One region of the Pseudoduganella lutea genome, then DNA from elsewhere that is predicted to be linked to it. Evidence: predicted binding sites of a transcription regulator. Region 1 holds the regulator's gene; the other holds the start of a gene.
What was found. The regulator FNR, encoded in region 1, switches genes on or off when oxygen is low (the NO sensors DNR and NnrR bind a similar motif). The targets are predictions, from matches to a motif close to TTGATNNNNATCAA.
Positions count from the first base shown of each region.

Region 1 (3,993 bases):
TTGATCGCGTTGCCGGCCAGGTTCACCAGCACCTGCTGCAACCGCAGCGCGTCGCCATGCAGCAGCCGGGGTACCTCGGCATCGACGACGATGGCCAGTTCCAGTTCCTTGTCGCCCGCATTCATCGTCATGGTCGTGGCCAGGGTGCTCATCGATTCGTCCAGGTCGAACTCGACGGGCGACAGTTCCATGCGCTGCGCCTCGATCTTGGAGAAATCCAGCACGTCGTTCAGGATGCCCAGCAGCGAATCGCCGGCGGTGCGGATCATGTGCAGGTACTTGCGCTGCTGCGGCGCGAGGTCGGTGTTCTGCAGCAGTTGCGCCATGCCCAGCACGGCATTCATCGGCGTGCGGATTTCATGGCTCATGTTGGCCACGAAGTCGCTCTTGGCGCGGTTCGCCGCCTCGGCCCGGTCGCGCGCCCGTTCCAGCTCGGCGGCGCGCATTTCCAGCTCCTCCATCAGCTCGCGCGCATGGTCGTCGGCCGCCTCGCGCTCGCGCATCAGGGCGTTGAATGCACCGGTCAGCTCGCCGACCTCGTCGCGCGACGTGACCGGCAGCGGCGTGAAGTGCCGCGGGTCGCCCCGCAGGGCGCCGATCGCGTCACGCAGGCGCATCAGCGGCGACATCAGCCGCAACATGACCCAGGTGATGACGGCGGCGGTGACGAGCGAGGCCAGCGAGCCCCATAACGCCAGCCGTGTCAGCAAGTCTTTGAACGGTTCGAAGGCTTCCTCGGCGGGCAGGTTGGCGACCAGGATCCACGGCACCGTCTTCAGCCGCTTGTAGCTGAGCAGCGAGCGCACGCCGCTGCCGTCGGCACTGACCGTGGTGCCCTCGAAGCCTTCGCGCAGGGCCAGCAGGGTGGCGGAAAAACCGCCCGGATCGCGTGGCTGCAGCAGGCGGGCCGGATCGGGGTGCACCACGTAGACCGACGGTTCGTAGCCGGTGACGATGTAGTAATAGCCGGTGCGGCCCACCTTGGCCGTGCGCAGGTGGCCCAGCAGGTTGTCCTTGTACAGCCGCAGCACGCCGATCAGCACGCAGGCCACGTCGCCTTCCTCGCTGAGCACGGGCGCGACGATCTGCACGACGGGCTGCCTGTTCGCCTTGCCGATCACCGGTTCGGCAATCAGCGGCGCCTTTTCCCGCATCACGCGCTGGAAGTAGGCGCGCTCCACCACGCTGACGCCGGGGCGGCCCGGCAGCGCCGGCACGTCCGCCACGATGGTGCCGGCGGGACTGACGACGAGGATGTCGTCGAACAGGCGAAGCACGGCGCGGTAGTCGTAGTGGGCGCGCAGGGCCGGCGGGTCATTGCAGATCTCGCGCGGCTGCCAGCGGGCCGATTCGGCAACGATGTCGCGCAGCAGCGCCATGCGTTCATCGAGTTCCAGTGCGGTACGGGCGATCAGCGCGTCCTGCTGGGCAAACAGCACGCGCGAGAAATCCTTCTGCATGCGCTGGGCCTGCAGCACGGTGACCAGCGCGATCATCACGATCGACGTGATGGTCGTCGCCAGCGCGACTTTCGCCTTGATACCAAGCGGTCGCATGTCTCCTCCCGCCACGATGTTGTCGGGCCACTATGCGCCGCCGGGTCACTTGCACACTGTGCGGAAGGGCACGCTGCAGGCAAGTTTCCCGGCGTCGTGTTGGCAAGTGCTATCAAGTACACTGTGAGGCACCGTAACCGGACCATGACCATGATGCACGAGCTTCCCTCCCTGACCCTGCCCGGCGCAACGATCGACATCCTGAAGGCGCGCTGCGCCACCTGCAGCATGCACCAGCTATGCCTGCCGATGGGGCTGGAAGTGGGTGACATGGACAAGCTCGACGAGATCATCGGCCGGCGTCGCAGGCTGCAGAAGGGCGAGAACCTGTTCCGCATCGGCGACCCGTTTACGCGCCTGTACGCGATCCGGCTCGGCCATTTCAAGACCTACCAGATCAATGCCCATGGCGAGGAACAGGTGACGGGTTTCCAGATGGGCGGTGAACTGCTGGGCATGGACGCGATCAGTACCGACCGCCACTACTGCAGCGCGCAGGCGCTGGAAGACAGCGAAGTGTGCGAAATCCCGTTCGCCAGCCTGGAACAGCTGCTGGTCGACATGCCGACCCTGCTGCGCCACTTCCATCGCATGATGAGCCAGGAAATCACGCGCGAGCAAAGCGTGATGCTATTGCTGGGCAATATGCAGGCCACGCAGCGCTTTGCCGCCTTCCTCGTCAACCTGGCTTCGCGTTACGAAGCGCGCGGGTACTCGGGCACCGCGTTCCACCTGCGCATGTCGCGCGAGGATATCGGCAACTACCTGGGCCTCACGATCGAGAGCATCAGCCGCCTGCTGAACAAGTTCAAGAAGCAGGGCTTGCTGAAGGTGGCGAACCGCGAGATCGAGGTGCTCGACCTGCCGCGGCTGAAAGCCATCACGGCGGGCACCGAAACCTGCGCCTGACTGCCAGCGGCCTGCCAGCGCTTCCAGGAAATGTTCCAGAAAAACCGGTGACAGACACCGGTTTTCAGGAAATATTTCAAAAATACCGGTGTCTGTCACCGGTTTTGCCCTGACGCCAGCGAGGCTGTCCGCTGCGCTGGCCATAGCCATTGGCCCTCCAGGCGCCACGTCCGCTTGTCATCTTCCACCAGCACGGTCCAGCGGCTGCGCTCGAGCAGCGGCAGGGACACGGCGAAGTCGCCCTTGTCGTCGGGGCGCACCAGCAGCCGCAAGTCCTTTTCCGGCTGCGTGGCGTGGGCCAGGTGCACCTGCAGAGCACCGTGCAAGGGCACGGCGGCCGACAGTCGGCCCTGCAGCACGCCGTGCGCGGCATCGTAGCGCAGCGTGACGGCGGCACCCAGCGTGGCGGCGGCGCGGTCGCGCCGCAAGTCCTGGTTGATCGCCTTGCCGCGCTTGTAGTAGTCGCCGACCACCAGCGCATCCGGCTGCGCGAAGGCCAGCCAGGCCGTGCCGAAGCCGGCGACCAGCACGATGGCCGGGCCGGCCATCAGCAGCCAGGGCCACCGTTCGCGGTACCACGGCGTGGCGGAAATCGTCTGCATGCCTGTCTCCTTCAGCGCGGCACGATGAACACCGCGCGCTCTGTCACGGCGAGGTGCGCGTCGCCCAGCGCCGTCACCGTGAATGCGATGTCGTTGGAACCGGCATGGCCCGCGCCATGGGGTGCCTGCACCCGCACCGGAATGGCACGTGTTTCGGTGGCAGCCAGCGCGACGACGCCGCCGCTGGCCAGCGCCAGGCCGGGCAGGCCGGCGACCGCGATACGGTAGCGGCGCGGCTGTTCGGCCGTGTTCATCACCTGCAGCCGGTACACGTTCTCGATCGCGCCGCCGTCGACTTCGCGGCCCATCGAGCCACGGTCGCGGATCACGTCCACCTTGAGGGGGATGCGCGTGGACAGTGCGAAGCCGGTGGCGAAGCACGCCACCAGCAGCGCGGCGCAATAGACCAGCACGCGCGGGCGCAATGCGCGTTGCCGCAGCTGCGCCGCCGGCAGGTTCGACGCCATGGCGCGGTCCGTGCTGTAGCGAATCAGGCCGCGCGGCTGGCCCGTCCTGTCCATCACGCCGTCGCAGGCATCCACACAGGCTGCGCAGCCGATGCATTCGTATTGCAGCCCGTCGCGGATGTCGATGCCGGTCGGGCACACCTGCACGCACATCGTGCAGTCGATGCAGGCCCCGTTCGTGGATTTTTTTCCACGCGGTTCGCCGCGCCGCATGTCATAGGTGATGATCAAGGTATCGCGATCGAACATCGCGCTCTGGAAACGGGCGTAGGGGCACATGTACTTGCACACCTGTTCGCGCAGCCAGCCGGCGTTGCCGTATGTGGCGAAGCCGTAGAACAGCACCCAGAACCATTCCCACGGCCCCAGCGACAGCGTGGCCACGCCGGTACCCAGTTCGCGCACCGGCGTGAAGTAGCCGACAAAGGTGAAACCCGTCCACAGCGCCACGGCACCCCA
Region 1 covers NZ_CP035913.1:3,152,698-3,156,690, forward strand. The annotation lists gene EWM63_RS13290 (response regulator) at 1-1,556, opposite strand, end outside; gene fnr (fumarate/nitrate reduction transcriptional regulator Fnr) at 1,707-2,465, shown strand; gene EWM63_RS13300 (FixH family protein) at 2,561-3,067, opposite strand; gene ccoG (cytochrome c oxidase accessory protein CcoG) at 3,079-3,993, opposite strand, start outside.

Region 2 (3,993 bases), 1.6 Mb from region 1:
GCCAAGCGCGAACTGGGCATTCGCCTGCGTTATCCAACCGTTGCCGACGGGCTACAAAACATAACGGCCATCCGGCAGGATTGACGTGCCGCAAACGTGATTTCCGTGCTTGCGACTACCGTAGGCAGACATCACCAGGAGGTCGTATGGACGCGAACCGCCGGCATCCCAGCAAGGAAGAAGTACGGGCATGGATGGCCCGGCGCCGGGTTTCTTCCCGCGCCGGGTTGCCGCTGCCGCTGCCCTCGCCGGATGAACTCCGGCGCGAACTGGGCTGGCACCAGTTGCCGGTGGCCCGGCAGGAGGCGCCGCCGGTGTGCCTGCCCCTGGCCGAATTCGCGGCCTTGACCATCATCACATGGTGCTGGCTGCTGCTGTTGCTGCCTCGGGCGCCTTCGCAACCGGTTTCCTAGCACAGAATATGCTGTCGAAATCTCTCGGATTCTCACGCAAGTTGCCAAAAATTAAGCAAATCGGTGTACCATATTGTCCGCATACAAACTAATTCGCCGTGCGCGATCGTTTGTCACCAAAAGACCGGTAACGAACCGGCGAAATATTGGTAACCCTGCTATTGCTTCAAGAGAGCACTGTCCGAGAAAGTTTGAATATGTCATTCCTGAAAGACCTGACCGCATCGCCGTCATACAACCCGAACCGCGTCCTCGACGCCATCATCGCCAAGCTGGACCTGAAGAACGACGCGGCGCTGTCGCGCGCCCTCGAGGTAGCGCCACCGGTCATCAGCAAGATCCGTCACAACACGCTGCCGATCGGTGCCACCATCCTGATCCGCATGCACGAGATCAGCGATTATTCGATCCGCGAGCTGCGCGACCTGATGACGCACTGAGCATCGTGCAAAAAAAAGGCCGGCCCCTGAATGGGGCCGGCCTTTTTTTGGGAAGGGCGATCAGGCCAGGCGCGGGCGTTCCGTGTAGAACGCGGTCTGCGCCGGTGCTGCGTCGATCCGGCCGGAATAGGCCGTTTCGGTACCGATCCGGCCGGAGTAAGCCGTTTTCGGGCTGACGTTCGCGTCGCTGATACGACCCGAATAAGCCGTTTGCGCGGCGACGGTCGGTGCGGTGGCACGGCCGGAATAGGCAACACGGCCGGAATAGGCGGTGTCCGTGCTGATGCGTCCGGAATAGGCCACATCGGTGCCGATGCGGCCGGAATAAGCGGTTTGCGCGCTGATGCGCCCCGAGTATGCCGTGTCGGTGCCGATGCGGCCCGAATAGGCGACATCGGTGCCGATACGGCCGGAATATGCCGAGTTCGCGCTGATACGGCCGGAGTAGGCCGGCTCGGCATTGCGCAGGTAGGCATCACCGAAGGTTTCCTCGTACAGCTCCTTCATCCGGTCGCCCACGCGGCGGTGCGCTTCCTCGTCATCTTCACCGCGCAATCCGATGTACGGGAAGTGGTGCAGGAAGTAACCGAACACCTTGTCACAGTCGACCGCGTATTTCATCGTATCGAGGATGTGGTAATGCCAGAACGTGTCCACGTCCATCAACGGCGCGGTCTGCTCGTTCGGGAACATCTTCATCAGGTACAGGAAACGGCGGTATTCGAACTCGACGGCGTCAGCCTTTTCCAGCGACCAGCCTTCGCCCGATTCCTCGTGCATCAGCTTGACCTTGATGGGTTCAAGGTCGAGTTCGGCAATTTGTTTGAAATGTTCGGTAGAAACCATGTACATCCTCTCCAAGGGGGGCGACGGCGATGCCGTATTTGAATTGATATTGATTCAAGGAAACATCAATAGACCCTAGTATAGGACGTTCTTTATGGATTGCAAGCAACGATTCAATCGTGTGCGCATGTGAGGGGCGAGGGAGGCGGAACCGCTGTGGCGGTTCCGCGACAGTGCGTCAGACCGCTGCTTGGGGCAGTCGCGGCCGCACGGTATAGATCGGGATGACCGCCGGAGTTGGCGCACTATCGATTGTCGCTGCCTGCGCGTCCGGTGCGCGACCCGACCAGGCAGTTTGGCCGGCCAGTGCCGTTGCCGCACCCGACCAGGCGGTCTTTGCAGCCGGTGCCGTTGCCGCACCGGACCAGGCCGTTTTTGCAGCCAGTGCCGTTGCCGCACCCGACCAGGCAATCTTTGCAGACGGTGCCGTTGCCGCACCCGACCAGGCGGTCTTTGCCGACGGTGCCGTTGCCGCACCGGACCAGGCGGTCTTTGCAGCCAGTGCCGTTGCCGCGCCCGACCAGGCGGTCTGCGCTTCGAGGGATGCCGGTGCGCGACCCGACCAGGCGGTCTGCGCTTCAAGGGATGCCGGTGCACGGCCCGACCAGGCGGTTTGCGCTTCCTGCGATGCGGGCGCGCGACCCGACCAGGCGGTGGCGCCTGCGCGGATGTAATCCTCGCCGAACGTTTCCTCGTACAGTTCCTTCATGCGTTCGCCCATGCTCTGGTGGACTTCCTCGTCTTCCTCGCCGCGCAGGCCGATATAAGGGAAGTGGTGGAGGAAATAGCCGAACACCGCCTGGCAATCGACCGCGTACTTCAACGTATCGAGGATGTGGTAATGCCAGAACGTGTCCACGTCCATCAACGGGGCAGCCTGCTCTTCAGGATATTTCTTCATGAGGATCAAGAAGCGCCGGTATTCCTTTTCCACCGCATTGGCGCGGGCCAGGCTCCACCCTTCGCCTGATTCCCTGTGCATCAGCTTGACCTTGATGGGTTCCAGGTCCAGCTCTTCGATTGCGATGTAGTCGGTCATTTCAAGTCTCCTATTGTTGAGATGGGTCAAGGCATTTAAACCAGGGCTTATTGTTGCCCTTGGTTCAAAGGAGCTATTGATCTGGCTCAAACTATAGAAGACTTCTATGCAACTATTTGCTGATATGAATGATTACTTTAATTGGCGAATACACCGACTGCCGGCTGCGCGGCACGCCACGCCACCGGCACCGTCACGGTGACCGTCGTGCCGCCATGAGGGCGGCTGACGATGGAGCAATCGCCGCCCAGCAAGCTCATGCGTTCCTCGATGCCCACGAGGCCAAACGAGCCATTCTTGTTGCGGCTGCCGTCATGCAGGCCAATGCCATTGTCGGCAATGACCATGCGCAAGGTGCCGCCGAGCTGGCGCAATTCCACGCGCACATGCGTGGCCCGCGCATGCTGCTGGATGTTGCTGAGCGATTCCTGCAGTACGCGGAACAGTGCCACGGCGCAGCGGTCGTCCACATCCGGCGTGCCATCGGGGTCGAGCACGTCGCATTCGATCCCGGAGCGCTTGCGGAACTGGGTGATCTGCCATTCCACCGCGGCGGACAGGCCGAGATCGAGCACGTTCGGCCGCAGGTCGTTGATGATGTTGCGCACGCTGCGGATTGTTTCGTCGATCTGCTTCAGCGTGGCGGTCGCGCGGGAGTGCAGGCGCGGGTGGCGCAGCGCGGTGCGGCTGGCCAGGATATCGGCCTCGATGCGCAGCGCCAGCAGGTTCTGGCCCAGGTCGTCATGGATTTCGCGGGCGATGCGCTTGCGTTCTTCTTCCTTGATCTGCTCGGCATGCGCGGCCAGGCGGCGCAGCCGCTGGTGCGACAGTTGCAGCTTTGCCTGGCTGTCGCGCAGTTCGCGCGTCATGTCGCGCGCCATCTGCAGCGCACGCCGCCGCGACGATACCTGGGCATGGAACAGCGCGTACATCAGCAGCGTGCTGACAAAGCCGACCAGCGCGGCCAGCCACGGCAGGTAGGCGTCGAAGCTCGAGAACAGCGCCCCTCGGGGTGCATCGAAATAGACTTGCCACAGCCTGCCGTTGTAGTTCACAGGCAGGCTCAACTGAACGTGATCGTCCGGCGGCGCCTGGCCGGCGGCGGATTCGGTACTGTCGAACAACAGGTGGCCATTGGGCTGCGTGCCATTCGGCGGCGTGCCAGCCACGGTACTGTACAGCCGCACGCGCACTTCGCGCACCGGCGTATCGACCATGGCCGCCTCCACCAGGCGCGGTACGGAAAAGCCGATGC
Region 2 covers NZ_CP035913.1:1,561,079-1,565,071, reverse strand. The annotation lists gene EWM63_RS06645 (sugar nucleotide-binding protein) at 1-84, shown strand, start outside; gene EWM63_RS06640 (hypothetical protein) at 147-413, shown strand; gene EWM63_RS06635 (hypothetical protein) at 611-853, shown strand; gene EWM63_RS06630 (glycine-rich domain-containing protein) at 914-1,699, opposite strand; gene EWM63_RS06625 (glycine-rich domain-containing protein) at 1,878-2,738, opposite strand; gene EWM63_RS06620 (CHASE domain-containing protein) at 2,876-3,993, opposite strand, start outside.
Region 2: a site for FNR is predicted at 2,815-2,828, ahead of EWM63_RS06625 (glycine-rich domain-containing protein). Genes of this name have one in related genera too.